DNA from 2 places in the Streptomyces chrestomyceticus JCM 4735 genome. Region 2 is predicted to be linked to the other one. Evidence: riboswitches for the same ligand, from Rfam matches in the RefSeq annotation. Region 2 holds a riboswitch; the other holds the start of a gene.
What was found. Region 2 has a riboswitch for glycine ahead of gcvT (glycine cleavage system aminomethyltransferase GcvT). Riboswitches for the same ligand answer to the same signal wherever they lie in the genome.
Positions count from the first base shown of each region.

Region 1: another riboswitch for glycine. It lies ahead of gcvP (aminomethyl-transferring glycine dehydrogenase); the one in region 2 lies ahead of gcvT (glycine cleavage system aminomethyltransferase GcvT).

Region 1 covers NZ_BHZC01000001.1:8,171,075-8,186,953, forward strand. The annotation lists rRNA gene rrf (5S ribosomal RNA) at 1-38, shown strand, start outside; gene EJG53_RS35760 (CDP-alcohol phosphatidyltransferase family protein) at 267-875, shown strand; gene EJG53_RS35765 (mannose-1-phosphate guanyltransferase) at 991-3,486, shown strand; gene EJG53_RS35770 (DUF881 domain-containing protein) at 3,602-4,516, shown strand; gene EJG53_RS35775 (small basic family protein) at 4,513-4,845, shown strand; gene EJG53_RS35780 (DUF881 domain-containing protein) at 4,851-5,822, shown strand; gene EJG53_RS43455 (FHA domain-containing protein) at 6,250-6,783, shown strand; gene ftsR (transcriptional regulator FtsR) at 6,801-7,547, shown strand; gene EJG53_RS35795 (bifunctional nuclease family protein) at 7,601-8,074, shown strand; gene EJG53_RS35800 (MerR family transcriptional regulator) at 8,261-8,863, shown strand; partial or broken gene EJG53_RS35805 (DNA polymerase IV) at 9,094-10,634, shown strand; gene EJG53_RS35810 (PRC-barrel domain-containing protein) at 10,738-11,127, opposite strand; glycine riboswitch at 11,242-11,339, shown strand; gene gcvP (aminomethyl-transferring glycine dehydrogenase) at 11,528-14,413, shown strand; gene EJG53_RS35820 (DUF5999 family protein) at 14,574-14,780, opposite strand; gene EJG53_RS35825 (hypothetical protein) at 15,145-15,732, opposite strand.
Region 2 covers NZ_BHZC01000001.1:2,949,668-2,965,546, forward strand. The annotation lists gene EJG53_RS12115 (class I SAM-dependent methyltransferase) at 24-854, opposite strand; gene EJG53_RS12120 (ABC transporter ATP-binding protein) at 1,020-2,111, opposite strand; gene EJG53_RS12125 (ABC transporter ATP-binding protein) at 2,108-3,202, opposite strand; gene EJG53_RS12130 (ABC transporter permease) at 3,322-4,332, opposite strand; partial or broken gene EJG53_RS12135 (ABC transporter substrate-binding protein) at 4,410-6,157, opposite strand; gene EJG53_RS12140 (ABC transporter permease) at 6,229-7,230, opposite strand; gene EJG53_RS12145 (enhanced serine sensitivity protein SseB C-terminal domain-containing protein) at 8,009-8,815, opposite strand; gene EJG53_RS12150 (enhanced serine sensitivity protein SseB) at 8,989-9,786, opposite strand; gene EJG53_RS12155 (hypothetical protein) at 9,979-10,785, shown strand; gene EJG53_RS12160 (AAA family ATPase) at 11,007-11,759, opposite strand; glycine riboswitch at 12,011-12,106, shown strand; glycine riboswitch at 12,107-12,215, shown strand; gene gcvT (glycine cleavage system aminomethyltransferase GcvT) at 12,248-13,375, shown strand; gene gcvH (glycine cleavage system protein GcvH) at 13,464-13,838, shown strand; gene glyA (serine hydroxymethyltransferase) at 13,896-15,155, shown strand; gene EJG53_RS12180 (APC family permease) at 15,438-15,879, shown strand, end outside.

The sequences.
Region 1 (15,879 bases), 5.2 Mb from region 2:
CAGGGGGGACCCTGTGGGAGAGTAGGACGCCGCCGAACAATTTTTGATAGTGGGAAGCCCCGCACCGTATGGTGCGGGGCTTTCTGCGTTTGTACCCCCGGCGCCGGCCGGAGCCCGGAAGGCGTCCGGCAGCACCGGCGGACCGCCCACCGGTTATGTGCGGTGTTGTCATGCGGTATCCGGACAGGGACCCGCGGTGTGCCGGGCCGGAGCGGCCAGGTAAGGTCAGGGGGCATCGTCGGTACGTTCCCACAGGAGGCCCCCGGGTGGAGGTCCAGGAGACGCGCGTCCAGACGGATCGTGTCCTCACCATCCCGAACATTCTGAGCATGGCTCGCCTCGTCGGCGTGCCGGTGTTCCTGTGGTTGATCCTGTGGAAGGAGTTCGGCGGCCCGGACACCAAGTACTGGGCGCTGCTGGTCCTGGCACTGAGCGGCATCAGCGACTACCTCGACGGCAAGCTGGCCCGCCGCTGGAACCAGATCAGCAGCCTCGGCCGGATCCTCGACCCGGCCGCCGACCGGCTGTACATCCTCTCCACCCTGGTGGGCCTGACCTGGCGCGGAATCCTTCCGCTGTGGGTCACCGCGGCCCTCCTGGCGCGCGAACTGATGCTGCTGATCGCGGTCGCGGCCCTCGCCCGCCACAAGTACGGCCCTCCCCAGGTGAACTTCCTGGGCAAGGCGGCTACATTCAACTTGATGTATGCCTTCCCGTTGCTGCTGCTCAGCGACGGAGAAGGCTGGCTCCACACGCTCGCTGAAATTTTCGGATGGGCGTTCGCCGGATGGGGTACAGCACTGTATTGGTGGGCAGGGATTCTCTATGTGGTCCAGGTCCGCCGGATCATCAAGGTGGACACCAAGGCCGACTGAACTCGCCGAAAGACTTCGCACCCGGCCCACCGGGTGCGAAGACGGAGAACAGCAACTCTCCCGGACGGGCGAAGTCGGCAGGACCGTCGTCTGTTTCGAGGAGGACGCTTCCGACATGAAGGCCGTTGTGATGGCCGGTGGTGAAGGCACTCGCCTTCGCCCCATGACGTCGAGTATGCCCAAGCCGCTGCTGCCCGTGGCCAACAGGCCGATCATGGAGCATGTGCTGCGGCTGTTGAAGCGGCATGGGCTCAGCGAGACCGTAGTGACCGTGCAATTCCTGGCGTCGCTCGTCCGGAACTACTTCGGTGACGGGGAAGAGCTCGGCATGGAGCTCACCTACGCCAACGAGGAAAAGCCGCTCGGGACGGCCGGCAGCGTGAAGAACGCCGAGGAGGCGCTCCGCGACGACGCCTTCCTCGTGATCTCCGGAGATGCGCTCACCGACTTCGATCTCACCGACCTGATCCGTTTCCACAAGGAGAAGGGCGCGCTCGTCACCGTCTGCCTCACGAGGGTCCCCAATCCTCTGGAATTCGGTATCACGATCGTCGACGAGGAAGGCAAGGTCGAGCGCTTCCTGGAGAAGCCGACCTGGGGCCAGGTCTTCTCCGACACGGTGAACACGGGCATCTACGTCATGGAGCCCGAAGTTTTCGACTACGTGGAACCCGACGTCCCGGTGGACTGGTCGGGTGACGTCTTCCCCCAGCTCATGAAGGAAGGCAAGCCGGTTTACGGCTATGTCGCCGAGGGCTACTGGGAGGACGTCGGCACCCACGAGAGCTATGTGAAGGCCCAGGCGGACGTCCTTGAGGGCAAGGTCGACGTCGACATCGACGGCTTCGAGATCTCGCCGGGCGTCTGGGTCGCCGAGGGCGCCGAGGTGCACCCGGACGCCGTACTGCGCGGCCCGCTGTACATCGGCGACTACGCCAAGGTCGAAGCCGGCGCGGAGCTGCGCGAGCACACCATCGTCGGGTCGAACGTCGTCGTCAAGAGCGGCGCCTTCCTGCACAAGGCCGTGGTGCACGACAACGTGTACATCGGGCAGCAGAGCAATCTGCGCGGCTGTGTGATCGGCAAGAACACCGACATCATGCGGGCGGCCCGGATCGAGGACGGAGCCGTCATCGGCGACGAGTGTCTCGTCGGTGAGGAATCGATTGTTCAGGGCAACGTCCGGGTCTATCCGTTCAAGACCATCGAGGCCGGTGCCTTCGTCAACACCTCGGTGATCTGGGAGTCCCGCGGCCAGGCGCACCTGTTCGGCGCCCGCGGCGTCTCCGGCATCCTGAACGTCGAGATCACCCCCGAGGTCGCGGTACGGCTCGCCGGCGCGTACGCCACGACCCTGAAGAAGGGGTCCACCGTCACCATCGCCCGGGACCACTCCCGGGGCGCGCGGGCGCTGAAGCGCGCGATGATCTCCGCGCTCCAGGCCAGCGCCATCGACGTACGGGACGTGGAGAACGTGCCGCTGCCGGTGGCCCGGCAGCAGACGGCCCGGGGCAGTGCCGGCGGCATCATGGTCCGTACGACGCCGGGCGTGCCGGATTCCGTCGACATCATGTTCCTGGACGAGCGCGGTGCCGACCTCTCGCTGGCGGGCCAGCGCAAGCTGGACCGGGTCTACGCGCGCCAGGAGTACCGCAGGGCCTTCCCCGGCGAGATCGGCGACCTGCACTTCCCCTCCAGCGTCTACGACTCGTACACCGGGTCGCTGCTCCGGTCGCTGGACACCGAGGGCATCGGCGAGTCCGGTCTGAAGGTCGTCGTCGACGCCTCCAACGGCAGCGCCGGTCTGGTGCTGCCCAGCCTCCTGGGGCGGCTCGGCGTCGACTCGCTGACCATCAACCCCGGTCTGGACGAGTCCCGGCCGACGGAGACCGCCGACGCCCGGCGTGCCGGGCTGGTCCGGCTCGGGGAGATCGTGGCCTCCGCGCGGGCGGCCTTCGGGGTGCGGTTCGACCCCGTCGGTGAGCGGCTGTCGCTGGTGGACGAGCGCGGCCGGATCATCGAGGACGACCGGGCGCTGCTGGTCATGCTGGACCTGGTGGCCGCCGAGCGGCGCAGCGGCCGGGTGGCTCTGCCGGTGACCACGACCCGTATCGCCGAGCAGGTGGCCGCGTACCACGGCACGCAGGTGGAGTGGACGACCACCTCGCCCGACGACCTGACCCGGGTGGGCCGCGGGGACGACACGATCTTCGGTGGTGACGGCCGCGGCGGCTTCATCGTTCCGGAGTTCAGCAGCGTCTTCGACGGCGCGGCGGCGTTCGTACGGCTGATCGGGCTGGTCGCCCGTACGCAGCTCACGCTCAGCCAGATCGACGCGCGGATCCCGCGGGCGCATGTGCTCAAGCGGGACCTGGCGACGCCGTGGGCGGTCAAGGGCCTGGTCATGCGCCATGTGGTGGAAGCCGCGGGCGACCGGTCGGTGGACACCACCGACGGCGTTCGGGTGGTGGAGGCCGACGGGCGCTGGGTGCTGGTGCTGCCGGACCCGGCGGAGGCCGTCACCCATCTGTGGGCCGAAGGCCCGGACGACGCCTCGGCCCAGCAACTGCTGGACGAGTGGTCGGCGGTGGTGGACAGCGCGGGCCGCTGATCTCCGTCGGGGTACGGACGTCCGTACCGTTCCATGGCCCCACCGGCGCGCCGTGATTCGGCACGCCGGTGGGGCCATTGGGTGACTGCGGCGCCGACGTGCGACGATGTGCGGCATGTCGCAGCAGCGCCCCGATCGGAGCACCCCTCACCAGGCATCGCGCCCCGACGCCTCGATGTCGCTGCTGACCAACGTCATGGACCACGCGCTGGACGACGGGTACGCGGAAGCGGCGGAGCGGAAGGCGGCGGCGGGGACGCGGGGTCTGCCCCGTACCCTGCGGGCCAAGTTGGGGCTGGCGGCGGGCCTGGTGCTGGCCGCGGTGGTGGTGACGGTCGGTGCCGCCCAGGCGCGGATATCGGCTCCCACCCTGGCGAAGGAACGCGAAGAGCTGATCAACCGTATCGAGCACGGTACGGCCGACGCCGACGCGGTGCAGAAGCGGGTCGACGCGCTCCGCGACGACGTGGGGGCGATGCAGCGCGAGGCGCTGAAGAAGCACGGCGGCGACCGGGCCGAGCTGCTGGCCCTGCTGGCCGGCTCGACGCAGGTGACCGGCCCCGGGGTGAAACTCGTCGTCGACGACGCCAAGTCGGCCAAGTCGAGTGGCGGCGGGCCGCGGGAGAGCACCGGGTTCTCGGACACCGGGCGGCTGCGCGACCGCGATCTGCAGCGGGTCGTCAACGGTCTCTGGGCGTCCGGTGCCGAGGCGGTCGCCGTCAACGAGCAGCGGCTCACGTCCCTCTCGGCGATCCGGGCCGCGGGAGACGCCATACTGGTCGACAACAAACCGCTGGTGCCGCCGTACACGGTGCTGGCGGTGGGGGACGGGCGCAAGCTCGCGACCGCGTTCCAGGACAGTGCGGACGGCCAGTACTTGGACGTGCTGCGCAAGAACTACGGGATTCGTACGAAGATTTCCGCCGAGAACGAGGTCAGGCTGCCGCCCGCGCCCAGTTTGATCGTACGTACAGCACAGCCGAAGGCCGGTGCCGCGGGCGGCGCCGACACAGGGAAGGGCACATCGTGATCGCCGTACTGGGCCTCATCGTGGGAGTCGTGGTCGGGCTTGTGGTCCGACCCGTGGTGCCGACGGTGGTCGAGCCCTATCTGCCGATCGCTGTCGTCGCGGCGCTGGACGCCGTCTTCGGCGGTCTGCGCGCGATGCTGGACGGCATCTTCGACGACAAGGTCTTCGTCGTCTCGTTCCTGTCCAACGTGGTGGTCGCCGCGCTCATCGTCTTCCTCGGCGACAAGCTCGGCGTCGGCGCCCAACTGTCCACCGGTGTGGTCGTCGTACTGGGCATCCGCATCTTCTCCAACGCCGCGGCCATCCGCCGGCACGTCTTCAGGGCCTGATGCCGATGGCTACGGACGACACCCCCGGGCAGGACGGCACGCCGCCGGAGCCGGGCGGGGAGCCGCGGAGGGAGCCGCCCGGCGGGACCGGCGGTGCGGACCGCGGCCCCGGTGGGGCGGACCGGCCGGCCGACCGGCGGCCGATGCCTCCGGAGAGCCGGTCCCAGGAGCGGCAGGACGGCGCTGGGAGCGCCGCTGACGAGGCGCCGGCGGCTGGTACGGACCAGACGGCCGGGCCCGGTGCCGCGGAGCCGCAGGTGACCGGACGGCAGCGTCTGGTGGCCGGTCTGTGGCCGCCGCGGCTGACCCGTGCCCAACTGATCGTGGCCCTGCTGCTGTTCATTCTCGGTCTCGGCCTGGCAATTCAGGTACGTTCCACGAGTGACAACAGCGCACTACGGGGCGCGCGGCAGGAGGACCTGGTGCGCATCCTGGATGAATTGGACAACCGTTCGCAACGCCTGACGGATGAACAGCGCAGGCTGGAGGGCCAGAAGACCGAGCTGGAGAACAGCTCGGACCAGGCCGAGGAGGCCCGGAAGCAGACCGTGGAGAAGGAGCAGCAGCTCGGCGTGCTGGCGGGGACGGTGGCGGCCCAGGGGCCGGGCATCAACCTCACCATCAACGATCCGACGCACTCCGTCGAGGCGGACAAACTCCTGGACACCGTTCAGGAGCTGCGGGCGGCCGGCGCCGAGGCCATTCAGATCAACGAGGTAAGGATCGTGGCCGATTCGTACCTGTCGGACGTCCGTGGCGGCGTGGAGGTCGACGGCAAGCGCGTCACCCAGCCGTACCGTTTCAAGGTGATCGGCAAGCCCGAGGACCTGGAACCGGCGCTGAACATCCCTGGCGGTGTGGTGCAGACTTTGGAGAAGGAGCAGGCCACTGTGTCGGTGAGCCGTGACGAGAAGATCATCGTGGACGCCTTGCGGGAGGCGAAGCGGCCTGACTACGCTCGGTCGTCATCGCGGTGAGCCGGCGACGAATGCGGACGCTTCGGGTCGGGCATGAGGCAGCGGGGGGTCGGCGCACCGTACGGGTGGTGCGTGGTGGAAACTGTGTGAAGGCCACGGACGTTAACAAGATGTCCGGATCGGCCGGTGTCTGCATCGAGGGTTCGTCCTGCCCCACGGGCGGGTCTGTTTCGTTCAAGGGGAATCGCCCGTGAAGTTGTTTGCAAAGCTGTTCGGCAAGAGCGCACGCCAGGAGGGTGGCAGCGGCTCGGCCAAGCACCGTGCCCCGCGCCAGCCCGAGGAGGGCGGCGCCGGCGGAGAGCGTCCGCTCTTCCGTGACCAGGTCGGTGGCCCCGGAGCGCCGGGTGCTCATTCTGTTGACCCCTCCGTGCCCGGCCGCATAGGTTCCCAGGGATCGTCGGCCGCGAACACGGGTGGAGGGGTTGCCTTGCCGGTCTGTACGAGGTGCGGTCACCGCAACGCCGAGGCGAGCCGGTTCTGCTCCAACTGCGGAGCCCCGCTGCGCCCCGGGGCGCAGGCCGAGCGCGCGTCCGAGACGACCTCCACCATCTCCATCTCGGGGCTGGAGGCGTACGACGCGGAGACGACGGGGCAGACGGCGGTGCCGTCGCTGTCCCCCGAGGCGCAGGCGGCCGTCGAGGCGCTGCCGATGGGCTCGGCCCTGCTGGTCGTGCGCCGAGGCCCGAACTCGGGCAGCCGCTTCCTGCTGGACGGCGACCTGACGACGGCCGGGCGGCACCCGCAGAGCGACATCTTCCTGGACGACGTGACGGTCTCGCGCCGGCACGTGGAGTTCCGCCGCGGCCAGGACGGTTTCACCGTCGCCGACGTCGGCAGCCTGAACGGCACGTACGTCAACCGTGAGCGGATCGACTCGGTGCCGCTCGCCAACGGTGACGAGGTCCAGATCGGCAAGTTCCGGCTGGTCTTCTACGCGAGCCAGCGGGGCGTCGGCTTCTGACCGGCCAAGGAAGGTATATGCACCGCACTGCGCCGGGTGGTGCCGGGTCCGCCGGCACCACCTCGGACGGCAAGCTGATGAGCATCGGTACGGTGCTCAACGCGCTGCGCGACGAGTTCCCCGAGGTCACCATCTCCAAGATCCGTTTCTTGGAGGCCGAGGGGCTCGTCGAGCCGCGGCGCACCCCGTCCGGATACCGCAAGTTCAGCGCGGACGACGTCGCCCGGCTGGCGGCCGTCCTGCGGATGCAGCGTGACCACTATCTTCCGCTGAAAGTGATCCGCGAGCACCTCGACGCGCTCGCGCGCGGCGAACAGGTGCCGCTGCCGGCTCCCGCCGCGCCCGCGGGGGAGCTGTTCGAGGGGCTCGGCGAGTCGGCCGGTGAGCAGCCCACGGCCGCCCGCATCGGCCGGGCGGAGCTGCTGGCCACCGCGGAGGTCGAGGAGGCCGAGCTGGCCGACTGGGAGGCGTACGGACTCATCGTCCCGGACGCCGACGGCGGGTACGACATCGAGGCCGTGACGGTCGCCAGGCTCGTCGCCGAACTGGGGCGATTCGGCCTGGAACCCCGCCATCTGCGGGCGGTCAAGGCGGCCGCCGAACGGGAGGCCAACCTCGTCGAGCAGGTCGTCGCGCCGCTGCGCCGGCACCGCAATCCGCAGACCAGGCAGCATGCCGAGGCCACGGCCAGAGAGCTGGCCACGCTGTCCGTACGGCTGCACGCGGCGCTGGTCCAGTCCGCCCTGCGGGTCCGGCCGACGTGAGCAATGGGTGGCCCGACTACCCAAACCGCCCGGGCACGTCCTAGGGTTGCTGTGTGAACGAGCTCGATGTCGTGGGTGTCCGGGTGGAAATGCCTTCCAACCAACCGATCGTGCTCCTACGGGAGGTAGGAGGCGACCGTTACCTGCCCATTTGGATCGGGCCGGGGGAGGCCACCGCCATCGCCTTCGCCCAGCAGGGGATGGCCCCTGCCAGGCCGCTGACGCACGACCTCTTCAAGGACGTGCTGGAAGCGGTGGGCCAGGAACTGACCCAGGTCCGCATCACGGACCTGCGCGAGGGGGTCTTCTATGCCGAACTGGTCTTCGCCAGTGGTGTCGAGGTCAGCGCCCGTCCGTCCGACGCCATAGCGCTGGCGCTGCGCACCGGTACGCCGATCTACGGGACCGACGGGGTCCTCGACGACGCGGGCATCGCCATCCCGGACGAGCAGGAGGACGAGGTGGAGAAGTTCCGCGAGTTCCTCGACCAGATCTCGCCCGAGGACTTCGGCACCAACAGTCAGTGAGCCGGGTGCGCGGAGGGTCGCCTTCCGCGCATTCGAGTAGCCTTTCCCCGTCCTGGGGCACGAGAAACCACTCGCAGGGTGATTATCACTCGGCGTGGCGAGCGCGGCGATCGTTGACGCACCCCGAGTGACTGCATACCGTCGATAGGGCAGGTCCCGTCCGGGACGTGGAGGACGGAGGTCGGCGTGGCAATCACCGGCGACGGTACGGCGGCGGAAGGGGCGTTGCCGCTCCACCCCGGGGCTGTTGACCGCACCCCGGCACAGGCCGCCGAGGCACCGGGGGACCGCGGGGCGGAAACCATCGGCTACCGCGGCCCGACGGCGTGCGCGGCCGCGGGGATCACCTACCGCCAGCTCGACTACTGGGCCCGTACGGGGCTCGTCGAGCCGAGCGTACGGCCCGCCTACGGGTCGGGCACCCAGCGGCTCTACAACTTCCGGGACGTCGTCGTCCTGAAGATCGTCAAGCGGCTGCTGGACACCGGCGTGTCCCTGCAGAACATCCGCACCGCCGTCCGGCACCTGCGCTCCCGCGGGCTGTCCGACCTGGCGAGGATGACCCTGATGAGCGACGGCGCCACGGTCTACGAATGCACCTCGCCCGACGAGGTCGTCGACCTGCTCCAGGGCGGGCAGGGCGTCTTCGGCATCGCGGTGGGCGTGGTGTGGCGCGATGTGGAGGGCGCGTTGTCGCAGCTCCACGGCGAGCGGGTGGACACCGGCGAGACGCTGGTCCGGCACAACCCGCACGACGAGCTGGCGCGGCGGCGCAACCGGGCGGGCTGAGCCGGGCGTACGGCGCGGGAGGCGCACGACGGCAGCGGCAGGGCGTACGGAGACGGCGCCCGGCCGCTGCGCGCGCCCGTCACGGCGGTCTCCTGCGCCTCTGTCGCATCAGGACGCGCCCGAGGTCTCACAGAACGCGGAGCGGGCCGTCAGCCTCGCACAGCGGCTTTCAGGCCGTCCGGCGAGGCCGGTCGGCGCGATTGTCAGTGGTGTGGGGCAGCATCGGTCATGTGAGACGTGCGCCGACGATCCTGCATCTGGACATGGATGCGTTCTATGCGTCCGCCGAGCAGGCGGCCAAACCGAGCCTGCGCGGAAAACCCGTGGTGGTCGGCGGGATCGGCCCGCGTGGTGTGGTCTCCACGGCCTCGTACGAGGCCCGGGTCTTCGGGGTGCACTCCGCCATGCCCACCGCGCAAGCCCGCCGCCGCTGTCCGAACGCGGCGTACCTGACTCCGCGCTTCACCCTGTACCGCCAGGTCAGCGACGTGGTGATGGAGCTGCTGCACGAGCTGTCGCCGCTGGTGGAGCCGCTCAGCCTGGACGAGGCGTTCGTCGACCTGGAGGCGGGCGGCGTCGCGGCGGACACCGAGGCGGTGCGGGAGGTGGGGGAGCGGCTGCGACGGGACATCCGGCGCCGGACGGGGCTGACCGGGTCGGTGGGACTGGCCGGCGCCAAGATGCTGGCCAAGATCGCCTCGGAGCAGGCCAAGCCGGACGGCCTCGTGGTCATCGAGCCCGGCACGGAGCGGGAGCTGCTCGGCCCGATGACGGTGCGGACGCTGCCCGGCGTCGGCCCGGCCACGGCGGAGACGTTGCGCCGGGCGGGCATCCACACGGTCGCCGAGACGGCGGAGGCGGGCGAGGCGGAGCTCGTACGCCTGCTGGGCAGGGCGCACGGCGCGGGGCTGTACGCGATGGCGCTGGGCCGCGACGACCGGCCCGTGGTGGCCGAGCGGGACGCGAAGTCGATATCGGTCGAGGACACCTTCGACGTGGACCTGACGGACCGGACGCGGGTGCGGGCCGAGGTGATGCGGCTGGCGGACCGGTGCGTGCAACGGCTGCGGGCGGCCGGACGGTCCGGCCGGACCGTCGTGATCAAGGTGCGTAACTACGACTTCTCCACGCTGACCAGGTCGGAGACGCTGCGTGGGCCCACGGACGACCAGGGCGTGGTGCGGGAGGCCGCGGCCCGGCTGCTGGACCTGGTCGACACGACGGGCGGCGTGCGGCTGCTGGGCGTGGGGGTGACCGGCCTCGCGGATTTCACGCAGGAGGACCTGTTCGCGCAGGTGGCGACGGAGAAGGCGGCCGAGGAGGAGGCCGAGCGGGCGCGCCGGGCGGCCGACGAGGCCGCGCGGCTGGCCGCCGACGAGCCCGAGCGGCCCCGGCGCTGGCTCCCTGGGCTCGACGTGATCCATGACGAGCACGGGCGGGCTGGGTCCAGGGCAGCGGCGTGGGCCGGGTGACCGTACGGTTCGAGCAGCCGTGGTCCGGGCCCGGGCGGGTGCGCACGTTCCCGGTCGAGGACCCCGCGCTGCGGCCCGGCGAGCCGCTGCCGCTGGTGGGCGGTCCGCCGGACGGGTGGCGCGACGGGCTGCCGGGCGGTCTGCCCGGCGGTCTGCCCGGCGGGGCGGGTGGCTCCGGCGGTGGTGAGCACGGGCCGGGGAGACGGAGGGGCCTGGCGGATCGGGGGAGGCCGGCGGGGCCACGGAGGCCGACGAACCCGGCGGGTCCGGAAAGGACAGCGGGCCCGGAGGCGCGCTGAAGGAGCCCGACGGGCCCGGCGACGGCATGACGGAGGAGACCGGCGATCCCGGCGACGGCACGACGGAGGAGCCCGTCGGCCCCGAAGCTCCTCCGCCCGGTGTTCAGTCCTCCGCGCCGGCCACCCGCCCGAACTCCGTGTCGGCCGGCGCGGCGTCCGAGCCGGGCACGGGATCGGAGGCCGGGATGTCCAGACGGTAGTGGTGATAGAGCTGTAGTTCCTGCTCCGGCGAGAGGTGGCGGCCCACTCCGAAGTCCGGCGCGTCCCTGATCAGCTTGCGGTCGTAGGGGACGTGCAGCGCCTCGTCGACCAGATCGCTGGGCTCCAGGGGCACGAACGCGTCCCGGCTGAAGATCCCGGTGCGTACGGCCGCCCATTCCGGTTCGCCGGTCGCGTCGTCCAGGTACACCTCGTCGACGGTGCCGATCTTGGTTCCGTTCTTGTCGAACGCCTTGCGGCCGATCAAGCTGCGGGGATCGATATCGGTCTGCACGGTCCCTCCAAGTGGTCGCAACTGCCTTGTGACAACTACCAAACGGCACAATTCATGCCCCGGCCACTCGAAGGAACGTCCGTTCGGCGCGCTGGTAGGCTGGCGAGCGGCTGTCGACCCCATGCGGGAGAGTCCTTCGTCGATCTTGGCGGAGGCGCCGAAGGAGCAACTCCTCCCCGGAATCTCTCAGGCTCACGTACCGCATGGACGAGGTCACTCTGGAAAGCAGGGCGGGCCACGGGCGGGCACAGCGCCGGAACCCTTCCTCACCGACGGTGAAAGCCGGTACCGCGTGCGGGACCGGTGAAGCTCTCAGGTTGAGATGACAGAGGGGGAGGCCGTCCGGGCACCAGCGCCGTGGTGCCCCGCGCAGGTCGAAACGACCAGGAGGCCCCCGCAGATGACCACCACCCGCAGCTCCCTGACCGAGCTGGAACGAGGCACCCCGTTCGAGCAGCGGCACATCGGCCCCGGCCCGGAGGACCAGGCCAAGATGCTGGCGCAGGTCGGGTTCGGATCGCTGGACGAACTGACCGCGGCCGCCGTACCGGACGTGATCAAGAGCGCGGAGGCGCTGGGCCTGCCCCAGGGCCGTACGGAGGCCGAGGTCCTCGCCGAGCTGCGGGCGCTCGCGGACCGCAACCAGGTGCTCGCCCCGATGATCGGGCTCGGTTACCACGGCACGTTCACCCCGCCGGTGATCCTGCGCAACGTGATGGAGAACCCCGCCTGGTACACGGCCTACACCCCGTACCAGCCGGAGATCTCCCAGGGCCGGCTCGAAGCGCTGCTCAATTTCCAGACCATGGTCGCCGACCTGACCGGACTGCCGACCTCCGGTGCCTCGCTGCTGGACGAGGGCACGGCCGCGGCCGAGGCGATGGCCCTCTCGCGGCGCGTGGGCAAGGTCAAGCAGGGTGTCTTCCTGGTCGACGCCGACTGCCTGCCGCAGACCGTCGCCGTGATCGAGACGCGCGCCGAGCCGACCGGCGTCGAGGTCGTGGTGGCCGACCTGTCCGAGGGCATCCCGGCGGAGGTGGCGGAGCGCGGCGTCTTCGGCGTGCTGCTCCAGTACCCCGGTGCCTCCGGCGCCGTACGGGACCCGCGGGCCGTCATCGAGCAGGCGCACGAGCTGGGCGCGATCGTGACGGTCGCCGCCGACCTGCTGGCGCTGACGCTGCTGACCTCGCCGGGCGAGCTGGGCGCCGACATCGCCGTCGGCACCACGCAGCGTTTCGGCGTCCCGATGGGCTTCGGCGGCCCGCACGCCGGATTTATGGCCGTACGGGAGAAGTTCGCCCGCAGCCTGCCCGGCCGGCTGGTGGGTGTGTCGGTGGACGCCGACGGCAACAAGGCGTACCGGCTCGCCCTCCAGACGCGTGAGCAGCACATCCGCCGGGAGAAGGCCACCAGCAACATCTGCACCGCGCAGGTGCTGCTCGCGGTGATGGCGGGCATGTACGCCGTCTACCACGGCCCGGACGGCCTCGCGGCCATCGCGCGCCGTACCCACCGCTACGCGTCCATACTCGCGGCGGGCCTGCGGGCCGGCGGGGTGGAGGTCGTGCACGGCGACTACTTCGACACGCTGACCGTACGGGTGCCGGGCCGGGCCGCCGAGGTCGTCGCCGCGGCCCGCGAGGCCGGCGTCAACCTGCGGCTGGTCGACGCCGACCTGGTGGGCGTCGCCTGCGACGAGACCACCGGACGCGCGCAGGTGCACGCGGTGTGGGGCGCCTTCGGTGTCCGGGCCGACATCGAGCAGCTCGACGCGACCGTGGTCGACGCGCTGCCCGAGGGGCTGCTGCGCGGCGACGCCTACCTGACGCACCCGGTCTTCCACCAGCACCGCTCCGAGACCGCGATGCTGCGCTACCTGCGCCGCCTGGCGGACAAGGACTACGCGCTGGACCGCGGCATGATCCCGCTCGGCTCGTGCACCATGAAGCTGAACGCGACGACCGAGATGGAGCCGGTCACCTGGCCCGAGTTCGGGCAGTTGCACCCGTTCGCGCCGGTCGAGCAGGCACAGGGCTACCTCACGCTCATCGCGGAGCTGGAGGAGCGGCTGGCCACGGTCACCGGCTACGACAAGGTCTCCATCCAGCCGAACGCCGGTTCGCAGGGTGAACTGGCCGGTCTGCTGGCCGTACGGGCGTACCACCGCGCCAACGGCGACGAGCAGCGCACCGTCTGCCTGATCCCCTCCTCGGCGCACGGCACCAACGCCGCCAGTGCCGTGATGGCCGGCATGAAGGTCGTCGTCGTCAAGACCGGCGAGGACGGCGAGGTGGACGCCGACGACCTGCACGCCAAGATCGAGCAGTACCGGGACCAGCTCGCGGTGCTGATGGTGACCTACCCGTCCACGCACGGCGTGTTCGAGGAGCACATCACGCAGATCTGCGCGGCCGTGCACGACGCGGGCGGCCAGGTGTACGTGGACGGCGCCAACCTCAACGCGCTGGTCGGCCTCGCCGAGCCCGGCAAGTTCGGCGGCGACGTCTCGCACCTGAACCTGCACAAGACCTTCTGCATCCCGCACGGCGGCGGCGGTCCCGGCGTCGGCCCGGTCGGCGTGCGCGCCCACCTGGCGCCGTACCTGCCCAACCACCCGCTGCAGCCCACCGCGGGCCCGGAGACGGGCGTGGGCCCCATCTCCGCGGCGCCGTGGGGCTCCGCGGGCATCCTGCCCATCTCCTGGGCGTACGTCCGGCTGATGGGCGGCGCGGGCCTCACGCGTGCCACCCAGGTCGCGGTGCTCGGCGCCAACTACATCGCCAAGCGCCTGGAGCCGCACTACCCCGTGCTCTACACCGGCCCCGGCGGCCTGGTCGCGCACGAGTGCATCATCGACGTCCGGCCGCTGACCAAGGCGACCGGGGTGAGCATCGACGACGTCGCCAAGCGGCTGATCGACTACGGCTTCCACGCGCCGACGATGTCCTTCCCGGTGGCCGGCACGCTGATGATCGAGCCGACCGAGAGCGAGAACCTGGACGAACTGGACCGTTTCTGCGACGCGATGATCGCGATCCGCGCGGAGATCGACAAGGTCGGTTCGGGGGAGTGGGACAAGGACGACAACCCGCTGCGCAACGCCCCGCACACCGCGGCGGCGCTCGGCGGCGAGTGGACGCACCCGTACACCCGCGAGGAGGCGGTCTTCCCGGCCGGCGGCGAGGCGGCGGAGAAGTACTGGCCGCCGGTGCGCCGGATCGACGGTGCGTTCGGTGACCGCAACCTTGTGTGCTCCTGCCCGCCCATGGAGGAGTACGACGGCTGATCCGCCGTCGGCGCGCACCGCTCGCGGTCGCGCGGCATGCGAAGGGCCCTCGGCGTCGACGCCGGGGGCCCTGTTGTCCGTTGTGCTCTCTTGTCAGCCGGCGGTCGGTCGGTGCCGTGCCGTGCTGTGCGGTTCCGCGTGGTTCCGTGCGCTGAGGTGATCAGGCGGCGGTGGCCACGTGCGGCGTGCCCAGAACCCGGTGCGGCGCGATGACCTGGCCGTCCGGCAGCAGTTCACCGGTGTCCTCGAACAGGAGGACACCGTTGCACAGCAGGCTCCAGCCCTGCTCCGGGTGGTGCGCCACGAGATGGGCGGCCTCCCGGTCGGCGGAGTCTGCGGTCGGGCACGGCGGTTGGTGCTGGCACATGGATGATGTCTTTCGCTGCGATGTGGTCTGATTCGTCCTGCGGCTCGACGAGATGCTCATGGCCGCTCCCCCGTTTCAGTAGGTCGATACCAGTGTTGCCCCACGGGCCGGATTCCGCAGGGATTTGGCTGCAGCGGCACTCACTAGATAATGACGCATCACCCGTGCGGTCGGTTCATTTCAAGTGCGTCCCCGGTACGGGGCGTTGGGAGCCGGGCGGCCGCGTACTCCGCGCGGGTGAGCGCAGCGGAGCGCCCCGCGTCCGGGAAGGGCGCGGGGCGCGTTCCTGTGAGGCGGTGTGCTCCGGTGCGCGGTTGCGTCGTACGACGTCGGCCGGTCGCCGTGGAGGACCCCCTGCCGGGTCTCAGGCCGGCGACCCCAGCAGGGGCACCGGCGCGAGGCGCAGGGTCAGCCGGGGCAGCAGGTCCGCCACCCGGTGCGGCCGGTGGGCGGCGATGCCCGGCGGGGCCGGCGCCAGCGGGACGAGGACGTCACCCGGGGCGGGCACCCCCTCGGAGCCGTCCGCCGAGACGTCGTGGTGCAGCCACAAAGTGAGCATGTACAGCTCCGGCACGGACAGCAGCCGCGGCTGGTACGGGGTCGGTACGGACTCCGCCTGACGCAGTGCCCGTTCGGTCGACGTGACGTAGGGGCCCTCGCAGAAATGCGAGAAGGTCCAGCCGTCGGCCGTGAGCATGGCTTCCGCGGTCGCCACCGACCGCTCGCCGCTGCGGATCAGGAACCGCCAGCCGGTGAGCCGGGTACGGGGCGGCCCGGCGGGGTGGCTGACATCGTCCAACACGTATACGGGAAGGGGGAGTTCGGCACTCAGCGGGCCCTGGTGGGCACGGAGGGCGGGGGTGCGGGCCTCGCGCACGGCGGTGGGGGAACCGAGGGCGGCGAGGACGCTGCGGAGGGCAGGCGCGGGGGCAGGGGGGACATGCAGCGGCATGGTGGGTCGCCTCTCACTTGGGAGACACGGTGGTGCTGGGCATGGTGCGGACGACGTCGTCAGCGTGCGGGGTCAGAGCGCCAGTACTTGGCCGACCGGGGATGCCGGCCCGGCGGGGGTCAGCCGCTGTGCCGCAGCCCCGGTGGA
Region 2 (15,879 bases):
TGCCACGCTGACCAGTTGGCGCCTCAATCGGACTGCTTTCCCTGCTTTCCGGCCACATAGAGAATCTTGCGGCAGCCGTCCTCGTCCGGCTCATCGGTCAGCTTGCGGCCCTCCACACCGTGCGCCGCGATCAGCCGGAGGCCCCCGGCGGCCAGCTCCCGGCGCACCGTGGCGTCCGAGTGGTGGTGGTAGCGGTGCCGGGAGGACACCCGGCGCCAGGTGTCGTCGCCCGTACCCGTGCGCGCGAAGTAGTCATGGGTGACGTCCACGGTCCCGTCCGGCCCGACCGGTACGGGCCCGCCCCGCCACACGTCGAACCGGCCGTCCCGGTCCACGACCTTGGTCACCGCGTAGTCGCGCCGGAAGCTGCCCAGCGTGGTCATGTCGAAGACGACGACACCGCCGTCCGCGAGCTGCCGGCCCAGGCCCGCGAAGGCGGCGGCGAGCTGTTCGCCGGCCAGGTAGGCCAGCGGCTCGCCCATGCAGGTGACCACGTCGAAGGAGCCCAGGTCCGGCATGTCCCGCAGGTCGGCGACGAAGAACGGGGTACCCGCCGCCTCCGGCTTGGCGCGGGCGGCCTCGATCATCTCCGGCGACAGGTCGCAGCCGGTCACCGTGTACCCGAGGCGGTCCCGCAGGGCGAGGGTGCCGCGTCCGGTGCCGCACCCCGCGTCCAGCAGCCGCTTGCCGGCCGGCCCGTACCGCTCGACGAGCTTGCCGTAGAAGGTGACCCAGCGCAGCAGGTACGGGTCCTCGACGATGGTGTCGTAGTCCGCCGCGACCGCCGCGTAGGCGGTCAGCGCGGGGTCGGGGGCCGTGGCGTCGGCGTCGTGGGCTTCCTGCTGCGCGGACAAGGCACTACCTCCAGGGGACCGGCCGGCGGGCGCCGCCGGGGCGCCGATGAATCTATGGTCGGCAAAACCGGCCGGTCAAGGGCGGCTCCGGACGCGCGGAGGCCGGTACGGAGACGGCGTTCCCGCCCGCCCCGCACCGGCCCCGCGTCCGTACGTACCGCCGGTTCAGCCGCCGCTCCCCGCGGCACCCGGACTGCCCGCGCCCACGCTCTCCGGCACGTTCTCCGGGTGGTGGCAGGCCACCTCGTGGCCGTCGCGCAGCGCCACCAGCGGCGGCTCGGTGGTCGAGCACACCTCGGTCGCCTTCCAGCAGCGGGTACGGAACCGGCAGCCCGAGGGCGGGTTGATCGGCGAGGGCACGTCGCCGGTGAGCAGGATGCGGTCGCGCTGGGTGCGCCGCTTGGGGTCGGGCACCGGCACGGCCGACAGCAGCGCCTTGGTGTACGGGTGCATCGGCGTGTCGTACAGCGACTTCCGGTCGGCCAGCTCCACGATCTTGCCGAGGTACATCACCGCGATCCGGTCCGAGACGTGCCGGATGACGGACAGGTCGTGCGCGATGATGACGTAGGTCAGGCCCAGTTCGTCCTGGAGGTCGTCCATGAGGTTGACGACCTGCGCCTGGATGGAGACGTCCAGCGCGGAGACCGGCTCGTCGGCCACCACCAGCTTGGGCTTGAGCGCCAGCGCCCGCGCGATGCCGATGCGCTGCCGCTGGCCGCCGGAGAACTCGTGCGGGTAGCGGTTGTAGTGCTCCGGGCTCAGGCCCACCAGCTCCAGCAGCCGCTGCACCTCCTTCTTCACCCCGCCCTCCGGCTCGACGCCCTGGAGGCGGAAGGGGGTGCCGACGATGCCGCCGATGGTGTGCCGCGGGTTCAGCGAGCCGTACGGGTCCTGGAAGATCATCTGTACGTCGCGGCGCATCGGGCGCAGCCGCCCCGGCGACAGATGGGTGATGTCCCGGCCCTCGAACTCGATGGAGCCGCCGGTCGGCTCGTCCAGCCGGGTGATCAGCCGGCCCATCGTCGACTTGCCGCAGCCGGACTCGCCGACCACGCCCAGGGTCTCCCCCGGGCGGACGTCGAAGTCGATGCCGTCGACCGCCTGTACCGCGCCCACCTGCCGCTTGAGCAGGCCCTTGGTGATCGGGAAGTACCGCGTCAGGCCGCGCACCTTCAGCAGCGGCGCGGCGTCGGCGCCCCCGTCGGTCCCGTCCGTCGTGCCGGCGGCGACGCCGGTCTCTTCAGTCTCGGTCACAGCTTCGGCGCAATCTCTTCGGTCCAGATACGCTCCCGCTCCTCCTGCGCCAGGTGGCACGCGGCGAAGTGTCCTCCGCCGCCGGCCTCGCGCAGTTCGGGGCGGACCGTGCGGGTGACGTTGTCCTTGGGGAGGTCCGCGTACGGGCAGCGGGGGTTGAAGGCACAGCCGCTCGGCACGTTGATCAGGCTGGGCGGCGATCCCTTGACCGGGATCAGGCGCTCGGTCTGCTCGCGGTCGATGCGCGGCATCGAGCCCAGCAGGCCCCAGGTGTACGGGTGCTGCGGCTCGTAGAAGACCTTCTCCGCCGGGCCGCGCTCGACGCAGCGGCCGCCGTACATCACCAGTAGCTGGTCCGCCAGTTCGGCGACCACTCCCAGGTCGTGGGTGATGATGATGACCGCCGAGCCGAACTCCTTCTGGAGATCGCGGATGAGGTCGAGGATCTGCGCCTGGACCGTCACGTCCAGGGCGGTGGTCGGCTCGTCCGCGATCAGCAGTTCGGGGTTGTTGACCAGCGCCATGGCGATCATCGCGCGCTGGCGCATCCCGCCGGAGAACTGGTGCGGGTGGTCGTCCACCCGCTTGTCGGGCTGCGGGATGCCCACCCGGTCCAGCATCTCGACGGCCCGCTTGCGCGCGGTCTTCTTGTCGACGTCGTGGTGGACCCGGTATGCCTCCACGATCTGGCTGCCGACCGTGTAGTACGGGTGCAGCGCGGACAGCGGGTCCTGGAAGATCATCGCCATCTCGCGGCCGCGCAGCCTGCGCACCTCGTCCGGGTCGGCGCCGACCAGCTCCTTGCCGTCCAGCCAGATCTCCCCCGACATGTCCACCTTGGCGCGCTGCTGCCGGGAGGCCCGGTGCAGGCCCATGACGGCGAGCGAGGTGACGGACTTGCCGGAGCCGGACTCGCCGACGATGCCGAGGGTGCGGCCCTTCTCCAGGGTGAAGGAGAGGCCGTCCACCGACTTCACGATGCCGTCGTCGGTGGGGAAGTGCACCTTAAGGTCGCGCACTTCGAGGAAGGCGGTGGGCGCCCCCGAACCGGCCGCGGCCGGTTCGCCGACGGCGGCGCCCGTCTTCGTCAGGTCCGTCGCGGCGACGGGCGGCCCGGCCGTGGTGGTTTCCGGGACGGTGGTGTCCGGGACGGTCGTCTCCGGGGTGGCGGCACCGGCGTCCGGGCCGGTGGTGGAGTCTGGGGAGTCGGTCACGAGAGCCTCACCCGCGGGTCGACGGCGGCGTACAGAACGTCCACCACCAGGTTGCATATGACGATGAAGAACGCGGCGAGCAAGGTGACGCCGAGGATGTTCGGCAGGTCGTTGGCGTTGATCGCCTCGACGGCGAACGCACCGACCCCCTTGAGGGAGAAGACCTGTTCGGTGATGAGCGCACCGCCGAGCAGCAGGCCCACGTCCATGCCGAACACCGTGATGATGGGGGTGAGCGCGGCACGCAGACCGTGGCGCACCACGACCTTGCGCTCGCCCAGCCCCTTGGCGCGCGCGGTACGGATGTAGTCCTCGCTCAGCGTCTCCAACATGCCCGCTCTGGTCAGGCGTGCATAGAGGGCGGAGTAGAGGAAGGCCAGGGTGATCCAGGGGAGCACCAGCGTCTGGGCCCACATGAAGGGGTCCTCGAACAGCGGCACGTAGTCGCTGCGCTCGATGATCGGCCACTGGTAGGTGAACAGGGCCAGCGCCAGCGCGCCGGTGAAGAACATGGGCAGCGACACACCGGCCAGCGCGATGCTCATCGCCACCCGGTCGAAGACCGAGCCGGGGCGCAGCGCGGAGAGCACGCCGGTGGCGACACCGGAGACCAGCCACACGACGGCCGCGCCGGCGGCCAGCGAGACGGTCACCGGGAGCCGGGTCTGGATCTCCGGCCAGACCTCCAGGTGGGTCTTGAAGGAGTAGCCGAAGCACGGCACGTTGCATGTGGCGGCGTCCGGGCCGAACTTGTAGTCCACCCCGACGAAAATGCCCTTCAGGAAGTCCCAGTACTGTACGAAGACCGGCTTGTCGAAGCCGAGATTCGCCTTCACCGCGGCGAGGTCCGCGGCCGATGGGGCCTTTCCGATGTACTGCGCGGCCAACTGGTCAGCGGTCTGTCCGGCCAGTTTCGGCAGCACGAAGAAGATGCCGAAGGTGACCGCGCTGACGATCAGCAGCAGAATCACAGCGCTGATCAACCTGCGGATGATGTACGCGAACACGGGACTGCGGCGTCGGCGCCGCGGACCGGACCGGCCGGCCCGCGGACACCAATGCCTTCACCTGCCTTCCGGGGCTGCTACTTCTTGACGCCGACGTTGAGGTAGTCGTACTCACCGCTGTAGGCGGAGGTGGACACCAGGTTGGTGGCCTTCGGCGAGCGGTACAGCAGGATCTTGAAGTAGGTCAGCGGGACGATGACCGCTTGCTCCATCGTCTTCTTGTCGATCTCCGCGTAGTCCTTCTCGCGCTGTCCCTTGTCGCTGGTCGCGATGGCCTCGTCGAGCAGCTTGTTGATGGCCGGGTCGTCCAGCTCGGAGAGGTTGGAGTTGCCGGACTTCTGGATCGCCTTGCCGTTGACGATCTGGTTCAGGTAGCCGAAGCCCGTCGGGTAGTCCGAGCCCCACTGCATCATCATCAGACCGATGTTGTTCTTCTTGGTGAACTCCGGCACGCCCGCGTAGTCCGAGAAGTACTTGCCGCTCGGGTACGTCTGGATCTTGGCGTCGATGCCGATCTTCTTCAGCGAACCGACCACCGAGGTCGCCGCGTCCACCTCGTCCTGGCGGTCGCTGCGGGCGCTGATGGTGGTGCTCACGTTGCCGGCGCCGCACGCCTGCCACTGCTTCTTGGCCTCGGTCAGGTCGAGGTTCTCACCGTTGTACTTCTGCGGGTACTGGTCGAACTTCTGGTACCCGGCGAGGTCGGTGGGCAGCACGGTGGTGGCGACGTCACCGCGGATCGGCCCGCCCTGCGCGGTCTGCACGGCCTTCTTGTCGACCGCGTACTGCACGGCCCGGCGGCACTCGACCTTGTCGAACGGCGCGACCTTGGGGTTGATCGCCACGTACGACAGGCGCTGGCCGAGCGCGTTGTCGGTGTTGGCCTTCTCCTTGGTGCTCGTCAGGAGCTGGGCCTGGGTCTGGGCGTCCACCCCGCGGCCGGCCATGTCGATGTGGGTGTTGCCGGCCTTCAGGTCCTTGTCGATCGTCGACTGGGCGACCTTCATGTTCAGCACGATCTTGTCCGGCAGTTGCTTGCGCAGCGGGTCGGTCTTGGCGTCCCAGTTCGGGTTGCGGACGAGGACGACCTTCTTGCCCTCCTCGTAGGTGTCGAACTTGTAGCTGCCCGAGGAGGCGATGTTCTTGGTGTAGTCCGCGCCCTTGTCCCTGGCCTGCGGCACCGGAGCCGTCTGCGGGGCGCTGACCAGGTAGTCGAACTCCGCGAAGGGCTGCTTGAGGCGGAAGACGATGGTCTGGTCGTCCGGGGTCTCGATGGACTTCAGCCCCTCCGGGCTCTTGTCCTTGTACGGGCCCTTGTAACCGCCCTCGTTGTCCTTGAGGTACGTCTGGAAGTAGTTCGGGCCCAGCGAGAGGACGTCACGCGCGAAGTTGCTGCGCTCCACCGCGTACTTGACGTCCTTCGAGGTGATCGGCTTGCCGTCGTCGTACTTCAGACCCTTGCGGATCTTGTACGTCCAGGTCTTGTTGCCGTCGCTGGACTTGCCCATCGACTCGGCGAGGTCCGGCACCAGCTCGTTGCCCTTGGGGCCCGGCCCCGGCTTGAAGGTGGTGAGCGGGCGGGCGTACAGCCGGCTGAAGTTCCAGACGTAGGCGTAGTACGTGTTGCCCGGGTCGTAGGACTCGGGGCGTCGCTCATCGCGTACGTGAGCGTGCCGCCCTTCTCGTCCGAGGCGTTGACGATGCCCTTGGTGGCGGCGTTCGCCTCGGCCGAGCCGCTGCTCGAACTCTTGCCGCTGCAGCCGGACAGCAACAGGCCCGCACTGGTGAGGGCCGCGATCGTTGCGACCGGGACTGACCTTCGCATAATGGTCGGTTTCCCCTTCGTTGGTCGGAAACTTGGGTGGGTGCTGCCGGACGTACGGCGCCCGGGCGGGGTCAGCGGCTGCTGCGCGGGTCCAGCGCGTCCCTGAGGCCGTCGCCCAGGAGGTTGAACGCCAGCACGGTGACGAAGATCGCGAGGCCGGGGACGAGCATGTACTGCGGGTCCACCTCGTAGAACTTGACCGCCTGGTTGAGCATCCCGCCCCAGGACGCCTGGGGCGGCTGGATACCGACGCCCAGGAAGCTCAGCGCGGCCTCGAAGAGGATGTTGGAGGGGATCAGCAGCGTCGAGTAGACGATGATCGGGCCCACCAGGTTGGGCAGCAGCTCCCTGAAGAGGATGAACGGGCCGCGGGCACCCATGCCGCGCGCGGCGTCCACGAACTCCCGCTCCCGCAGCGAGAGCGTCTGGGCCCGCACGATCCGGCCCATGTACGGCCAGTTGAAGAAACCGATCACGAAGATCAGCACCGAGATGTGCAGCGGCAGCCCTTCGAGCCCGAAGGCGCCGCCCTGGAGCGAGGCCGAGATGGCGATGGCGAAGAGCAGCAGCGGGAACGCCAGGAAGACGTCCATCAGCCGGCTGATCAGCGCGTCCACCCGGCCCCGGTAGAAGCCGGCCACCACACCGAGCACGGTGCCGATGGCCACCGACAGCAGCGTCGCGCCGAACGCCACGATCAGCGAGACCCAGGAGCCCTCCAGCACCCGGGCGAGCAGGTCGCGGCCGAACTTCGGGTCCACGCCGAGCGGATGGTCCAGGCTCATGCCGCCGAAGTCGCCCTTGGGCAGCGTGGTGTTGGGGTCGATGAGGTCCTGGTTCGGGCTGTTCGGGTCCAGGCCCAGCCAGGACTGGATCGGCCGGGACAGCGCCGCGATCACGATGAGCAGGATGACAACGATGGCACCCGCTACCGCGACCTTGTCGCGCCGGAAGCGCAGCCAGGCGATCTGGCCGAGCGAGCGCCCCTCGATCTTCTTGCTCTCGACGCCTTCCAGCACCGCTTCCGGCTGCGCTTCGGCAGCCGCCCCGGTGGTCTCGATCGGTGCGGTCACGGTGCCTTTGACCCCTCTCGGCCGGCGCCGCCGGCCCTTGCGCGCCGCGGTCGGCGGCCTGGTTCACATCACTGGTGCGAATGGTGCTTCTGGTGCGAGTGGTGCCCTGGTGCGGGAAATGTCCTGGTGCGAGTGGTGCTGCTGGTGCAACGGGGAGAGCTCTGGAACAGACTGGAGCAACTGATGCTTGTACGGCTGGCAATGCGGGTACAGGTGTTGCGAGTACAGGTGTTGCAGGTCTTGCGGATGTTGCGGGCGGAGCAGAAGTCGCGGAACGTCACGCGACGACGAACGGTGCATCTCGTACACAGGGCCGAAACCCTCTGCTGCGGGAGTCTTCATCCGAGTTGCGATCACTCACCAGCCCTGGCCGGGAATGGATGCGTAACTGTGATGTAGCCCACGGCCCTCCGTTATGCGGACACCCGCCCCGACTGAGCGGTTCGCACGGGCCCGAACAGGGCTCAACTTCTCGGCGACAGCGCCCAATTCGGCCTGTAGGGCGGTGGGGGCGGCGTCAGTCGCGGGGCGGTGCGGTGTGGAGGGGCGGCGCCGGGCGGGTAACGGCGGGGCGACGAGGGGCGGGGCGCGACCGTAAGGCGGAACGTCACGTGAGGCAGGGCGTGACGTGAGGCGGGGCGCGGCACGGTTCCCGCTCACGCCCCGTGGGTAACCCCCTGCTGGGGGAATGTGGCCGTTCGATTTGCCCTCATAGGCGCGCGATCCGCACGCCGCGAGCCCGCTGCCCCGGGCCGCGGCCAGGCCCCGGCCGGCAAGCTCAGTACGGGCGCGGGTAGCCGTACCCGTACGACGGCGCGGGGGCCGGGGCAGGCGCGGGTACCGGGCCCGCCGCGTAGGCGTCGCGGTCGAAGAACGGGCGCGCGTTGGCCCGCATCCACATGCCGACCGGGTCGTACTCGTCGTTCATCGCGACCGTCGAGACGGGCAGTCCCTCCGGCACCGCGCCGATGGACTGCTGGATCATCAACCGTACGGAGTCCACGGCCGGTTGACCCGTGTCATACAGGTCCAGGCCGATGGCCAGGTACGGGGCGCCGAGGGCGGGCTGCACCCAGGCCCGGCGCAGGGAGCGCACCGCGGGCGTGCGGTGCGCGTTCTGCCCCAGGAGGGCGTAGAACTGGGGAATCTCGATGGCCGGTTCGGAGATCCGCAGCGGGCCGGCCGGCAGCCGGTCCAGGCCGCCCGCGATGCGCCGCAGGTCCAGCCACGGGATGCCGACGCCGCCGCCGGGGGCGTGCGGGTTGAGCCACAGGCCCCAGCGGTCGGGGAAGAGGGTGGCCGCGATGTCCCGTCCGTAGACGACCTCGTGGGCGCGGTTCCAGCCGCTGGCGGCGAGTTCGGGGGCGGAAGTCACGCACGGCGCGTAGCCGAGCCCGTCGACCTCCATGTTGCCGTACTGCGCATCGGGCGAGCCGGCCTGGCCGTGCCAGAGCAGCATCCAGACCTGACCGGCGGCGAGCGCTTGCAGCAACGCCTCGTAGGCGTCGTACCGGCCGGGCGAGACCTGCTGCAGCATCTGCTCGACCTGCCCGGCAGCCGCTCCCTGATGCGCACCCGCGCTCACGTGGTCCGTCCCTTCCTGTCGGCAGGCACGTGGGGTACGCCTGCCGGTTGCAACAACAGCTTAGAGCCTGCGTCCGGACCCCGGCCGGATCAGCACACACGGCTTGCGGTCACGGGAAGGAGCACCCCGGGCGTGCCGGGGCGCGGGGCGTGGGGGGTGTGGGGCCTGAGCGGCTAGACGACGTCGCGGGAGTAGAAGGGCCGGACCCGCTCCAGCATCCAGTCGGCGACCGGGTCGCCCTGCGCGAGGTCCAGCATGACCAGTTGGACGGGCCAGGTCAGCGGGGTCCCGCCGAGCGCCCGCCCGAGGGCGGCGGTCACCGCGTCCCGTACGGCCGGGTCGTGCGGTGCGACGGCCATGGCATCCACCTGGACGCCGACGAACAGCGCGGGCGCCTCCCCCTCGACGCTGGCCAGCGCGCGGCGCGCGGTGACCACGAACCCGGCCGACGAGAACTCCAGCCCGGCCGCGGCCAGGAAGTCCACCGGCTCCTCCTGCCAGTCCGGCTCGAACAGCCGGACCCGGGCGCCGCTCGGCGCGCCGGGCTGGTCCGGGCGGCCGGTGCGGCACAGCTCGGCGACCGCGTCCGGCGGCAGCGGCACCCCGACCGTGCCCTCCGGGTTGACGGCGATGCCGAGCAGCGGGGGCAGGCCGCGGGCGAACTCGGCGGCCGGCGCGACGGCGAAGGACATCTGCGGCCCGGCCACCCGCTGGAACTCCTGCTCGGAGCTGAAGACGGGGACATACGCGGCCGAGCCGATCTCGACGGTGGGCAGGTCCAGGCCCGCCCGGCCCATCCCGGCGCTCTCCGGGCCGCCGCCCTTGGGCAGCGGCACCCATATCCGGCTGCGGCCGAGCACCTCGACGATGCGGGCGCCCGCCCCGGGGTGCCCCACCGAGGCGGCGAGCACCTCCTCCAGTTCGTTGGCGGGCCACTCCAGCCGCGGAATGCCCTGCTCCGGAAAGTCCATGTCCACCCACCCGCTCCGTACCGCGCTTTACCTGGTCGACGACCCTAACGCCAGCAGGCGGCCGGGGCCCTGGTGCGTCCGGGGGACCACCGAACGCGCGCGAGCGGTTGCGGACCGTACACACCCCTCTCAAGGTGGCTCCAGGGTGATCTTGCCCTGCCGTTCCGTTCCTACAGAAAGGCACGTCTCCTGATGGCAACGCACCGGACCGCCGCCACCCTCGTCAGCGCCGCCACCGCCGGCGCCCTCGCCCTCGGCGCCGTGGGTTCCGCGGCAGCCGCGTCGGAAGACCCCAAGCCGCCGGTCCGCAACCACAGCATCATCGTCGACGACATCGGCCGGCTGGCGGACGCCTCGGCCGAACTGGCCGAGAAGTCGGCCGACAGCCGCGGCCACTCCGTGCAGGTGCGGTCCGCCCGCACCCGTCTGGACACGGTCCTCCAGGACGCGCAGCGGCTGGCGGACCAACTGAACGAGGACTCCGACCGTACGGTGACGGCCGACTCCGTCCGGCTGCGCAGGGTCTCGCAGGACCTGCGCACGCAGTTGGACGAGCTGGCCGAGCGCCGGGCCCCGGCCCCCGGGGAGGACACCGACTCCACGAGCCTGACCGGCTCGGTCTCCCGGTCCGTCACCGACATCTTCACGATCCTGGGCCTGGACAAGCTCCTCGGCGGCCTGCAGCAGCCGGCCGACCGGCCCGCGGCCGCTCCGGCGGCCAACCGTCCGGCCCGGCCCGCCGCGGAGCCGGCGGACGACGCGGACGACCAGCCGGCCGCCCAGCCGAAGGCGCCGATCAGCGACCCGCGGCCGGGCGACGGCGCCCAGCAGGCCGCCGACCCGCAGCCGGCCGGTGACCAGCAGCCGGCCGCCGACGCGCAGCCGCCCGCCGACGCGCCGCGCCAGCAGCCCGCCGAGGCGCAGCAGCAGGGTGTCCCGTCGCTGGTCAACTCGGTGCTCTCACTGCCGACTGTGCTGCTCAAGGCACTGGGCCTCTAGATCGGCCCGGCGCCGAGCGTCCGGAGGAGGCGCGGATGCGGGAGATATGTCTGGACTAGGACCGGTAGTGACGGGTCGTACGGGAGGTTCCGTACGGCCCGTCAGGTGTCCGGTAGGCCGGAGCGGAGGCGAGGGGTACGGACGCCCAGCCCTTGAGAGGCGGGCCGCACTCGTACCCGAAGCACCCGAAGGCGGCGCTCACACGTACCCGTCGGCAGCCTTCACTCGAAGGCGATCTGCCGCAGCGCCCCCGCCGCCGGCCGGTCCAGCAGGACGGCCGAGGTGAAGCCCGCGGGGAGCCGGGCCGCACGGGCGCGGGCGGTGAGCCGCCGTACCGCGCGCCGGTGCCGGGCGAAGGCGTAACCGGAGACTCCGCGTCCGCGCGAGCGCTGCCCGGACAGCGCGACCTCGGGCGGTACGTCCAGCAGCAGCAGGTGCAGTCCGCGTCCCCCGCGCCGGGCCTCGCGCGCGAGCCAGCGGCGTACCCACGTGAGCGTGCCGCAGTCGTGCACCACCACGCTGCCGCCGGAGCGCAGCGCCCGCCGCAGCCCCGTGTAGTGGGAGGCCCGGACCAGCGGCCGGTAGAGCGCGTACGGAAGCCGGCGCAGCCTGCCGCGCTCCCAGCGCTCCCGTACGTCCTGCGAGTCGATGCGGTGCACGGCGGCGCCGCGCGCGTCGAGGGCGGGCACCACCCGGATCATGAGCGTGCTCTTGCCGCTGCCCGGCAGGCCGGAGACCACCACCACGTCGCCCGCCGCGAAGTGCAGCGCGGCCGCCTCGCGCGGGGTGTCGCGGTCCCTGAGGTCGACGACGTCCACCGCCGGCGCGTCCGGCGCCGCGGTGCGCGTCCGGCCGGGGCGCACCACCCCGAGCGGCAGCCGCCGGGGCCCCGGCACGGCGGCCGGAACCGGTTCCGGGACACAGCCCGGGGGCGCGCCTCCCGGACTTGTCGCGAGTGCGGCCTGCCTGTGCACCGTGATCGCCCCTCCCCGGTCCGTCGTCCCCTTACCCGCAGAGTGTCAAGAAAAGGTAATGCGCTTCAAGGAAATCCCACGATCCGTACAGCCCCGGGACACTGTCGTGACAGCCCTGCGAACACCGGTACGACCAGGGCTCCTGTATCCGGCGATCCCGTGCGATGATGTGCGCGCCAAGTGCCGGTCCGCACACCGCCGTGTGCGTCCTGGTACGGGTGCCACGCTCAGCCAACTCCATACCGGCCGCTTGAATCCGCGCGGGAGAGTCCCCGGCCGTCACGGCGGGGCGCCGAAGGAGCAAGTCCTCCCTTGAATCTCTCAGGCCCCGATACCGCGCGGGCGAGGCAGATCTGAAAAGCGGGCCGCCGTGGTGTGGCTCCACCCAAGGTGCAAGCCGGGACCGGTCACGGCCTTCCGGTGAACCTCTCAGGTTCCGATGACAGATGGGGAGACCGTCTTGTCACCCATGCCCGGGAGCCACCACCATGACCGAAGCCCCCCGCCGCACCGCGCTGGACGCGACGCATCGCGCCCTCGGCGCGACCATGACCGACTTCGCCGGATGGGACATGCCGCTGCGCTACGGCAGTGAGCGGGACGAGCACGTCGCCGTCCGTACCCGCGCCGGCCTGTTCGACCTCTCGCACATGGGCGAGATCACCGTCACCGGCTCCGGCGCCGCCGATCTGCTGGACTTCGCGCTGGTCGGCAACATCGGCGGCGTGGCCGTCGGCCGCGCCCGCTACACCATGATCTGCGATGCCGAGGGCGGCATCCTGGACGACCTGATCGTCTACCGCCTCGGCGAGACGGAGTACATGGTCGTCGCCAACGCCTCCAACGCCCAGGTCGTGCTGGACGCGCTCACCGAGCGGGCGGACGGCTTCGACGCCGAGGTGCGCGACGACCGGGACGCGTACGCGCTGCTCGCCGTGCAGGGCCCGGAGTCCCCCGGCATCCTCAAGGGTCTGACCGACGCCGACCTGGACGGCCTGAAGTACTACGCCGGGCTGCCCGGCACCGTCGCGGGCGTCCCGGCGCTGATCGCCCGTACCGGCTACACCGGCGAGGACGGCTTCGAGCTGTTCGTCCGCCCGGCCGACGCGGTCGCCCTCTGGGAGGCGCTGACGGAGGCGGGCAAGGACGCCGGCCTGGTCCCCTGCGGCCTGTCCTGCCGGGACACGCTGCGCCTGGAGGCGGGCATGCCGCTGTACGGGCACGAGCTGACCACGGACACCACCCCGTTCGACGCGGGCCTGGGCCGGGTCGTGAAGTTCGAGAAGACGACGAACGGCGGCGACTTCGTGGGCCGCGCCGCCCTGGAGGCGGCCCGGGACCGGGCCGAGGCCAACCCGCCGCGCAAGCTGGTCGGGCTGATCGCCGAGGGCCGCCGGGTGCCGCGCGCCGGATACCCGGTCGTGGGCCCGGACGGCGCCGTCATCGGCGAGGTCACCTCCGGTGCCCCCTCGCCCACCCTCGGCAAGCCCGTCGCCATGGCGTACGTGGACGCCGCGCACGCCGCGCCCGGCACCGCCGGTGTGGCGGTGGACATCCGTGGCACCCACGAGCCGTACGAGGTCGTGGCGCTTCCCTTCTACAAGCGCGAGAAGTGACGCCCCCGGCCCCGTCCCGGACGCACCCCTGTCTCACCTGTCAAGACCCCTGCACCGAGCACGCCACCGTATCCAGGAGAATCAAGACATGAACAACCCCCAGCAGCTGCGCTACAGCAAGGAGCACGAGTGGCTGTCGGCCGCCGAGGAGGGCGTCTCGACGATCGGCATCACCGAGCACGCCGCCAACGCGCTCGGCGACGTCGTCTTCGTGCAGCTCCCCGCGGTCGGTGACTCGGTCACGGCGGGCGAGACCTGCGGTGAGCTGGAGTCGACCAAGTCCGTCAGCGATCTCTACTCCCCCGTCGACGGCGAGGTCACGGAGATCAACGAGGACGTGGTGAGCGACCCCTCGCTGGTGAACACCGCCCCGTTCGAGGGCGGCTGGCTGTTCAAGGTGAAGGTCAGCGGCGAGCCGGACGACCTGCTCTCGGCCGACGAGTACACCGCCTTCACCGGCTGACAAGCCCACCCCGCCGCCCGGCGGGGCCGTGCGCCCCGCGAACCCCAGGAAGTAGTCATGTCGCTTCTGAACAGCTCCCTCCACGAGCTCGACCCCGACGTCGCCGCCGCCGTCGACGCCGAGCTCCACCGTCAGCAGTCCACCCTCGAAATGATCGCGTCGGAGAACTTCGCCCCGGCCGCCGTCATGGAGGCCCAGGGCTCGGTCCTCACCAACAAGTACGCCGAGGGCTACCCGGGCCGCCGCTACTACGGCGGCTGCGAGCACGTCGACGTGGTCGAGCGGATCGCCATCGACCGGATCAAGGCGCTGTTCGGCGCCGAGGCCGCGAACGTGCAGCCGCACTCCGGCGCGCAGGCCAACGCCGCCGCGATGTTCGCGCTGCTCAAGCCGGGCGACACGATCATGGGTCTGAACCTCGCGCACGGCGGGCACCTGACCCACGGCATGAAGATCAACTTCTCCGGCAAGCTCTACAACGTGGTGCCCTACCACGTCGACGAGGAGTCCGGTCAGGTCGACATGGGCGAGGTCGAGCGCCTGGCCAAGGAGACCCGTCCGCAGCTCATCGTGGCCGGCTGGTCCGCGTACCCGCGCCAGTTGGACTTCGCGGCGTTCCGCCGGATCGCCGACGAGGTCGGCGCGTACCTGATGGTCGACATGGCGCACTTCGCCGGGCTGGTGGCGGCCGGGCTGCACCCCAACCCGGTGCCGCACGCCCACGTCGTGACCACCACCACGCACAAGACCCTCGGCGGTCCGCGCGGCGGTGTGATCCTGTCCACCCAGGAACTCGCCAAGAAGATCAACTCGGCGGTCTTCCCGGGCCAGCAGGGCGGTCCGCTGGAGCACGTCATCGCGGCGAAGGCGGTGTCCTTCAAGGTCGCGGCGAGCGAGGAGTTCAAGGAGCGCCAGCAGCGCACCCTGGACGGCGCGCGCATCCTCGCCGAGCGCCTGACGCAGTCCGACGTCACCGAGGCCGGCGTCTCCGTGCTGTCCGGCGGCACCGACGTGCACCTGGTCCTGGTGGACCTGCGCAACAGCGAGCTGGACGGCCAGCAGGCCGAGGACCGCCTCCACGAGGTCGGCATCACGGTCAACCGCAACGCCGTACCGAACGACCCGCGCCCCCCGATGGTCACCTCGGGCCTGCGGATCGGCACCCCGGCGCTGGCCACCCGCGGCTTCCAGGCGGAGGACTTCCGCGAGGTCGCCGACATCATCGCCGAGGCGCTGAAGCCGTCGTACGACGCGGAGGCGCTGAAGGCCCGGGTGACCACCCTGGCCGGGAAGCACCCGCTGTATCCGTCGCTGTGACGGCCCTGCGGCCGTCGCTGTGACCGGCGCCACGCGGTCCGTCGGCGCGCGCCGCTGTGGCGCGCTCGCCGCGGCCGTGTGACGCGTTTCATGAAGTACGCCCCGAAAGGTGCCGCCACGGCGGTGTCCACGGGGTGAACAGGCCGTGCGCCCGGGGTCGTTGACCTCGGGCGTACGGCTTTTCCGTCCGCCTTACGGTGATTTTCCGCCCCATAGGCTGAGAACCGGCCCCTCAACGACGCGGGGTCCTTCGCACCACAGCAGGACGGAACACGTACGGCAATGGACATGAGCGCGGGCAACCGCAAGGGGATCGGTCTCTTCGCCCTGACCATGATCGGCATCGGTTCGATCTTCGGCTCCGGCTGGCTCTTCGGCGCCGGTTCCGCCGCACAGGTCGCGGGGCCCGCGGCGCTGGTCGCCTGGATCATCGGCGCCGTCTTCATCGGCATGATCGCGATGTCCTACGCCGAGGTCGGGGCCGCGTACCCGATCCCCGGCGGCATGGCCCGCTACGGCCACCTCTCGCACGGCCCCGTGCTCGGCTTCCTGACCGGCTGGGCGGTGTGGATCGCGGTCGCCTCGCTGATCCCCATCGAGTCCATCGCCGCCACCCAGTACATGTCCTCCTGGGGCTTCGGCTGGGCCCAGGACCTGGTCGACCCGGCCACCAACCACCTCACCCTCACCGGGAGCGGCGTCGCGCTGCTGCTGACCTTCGCGC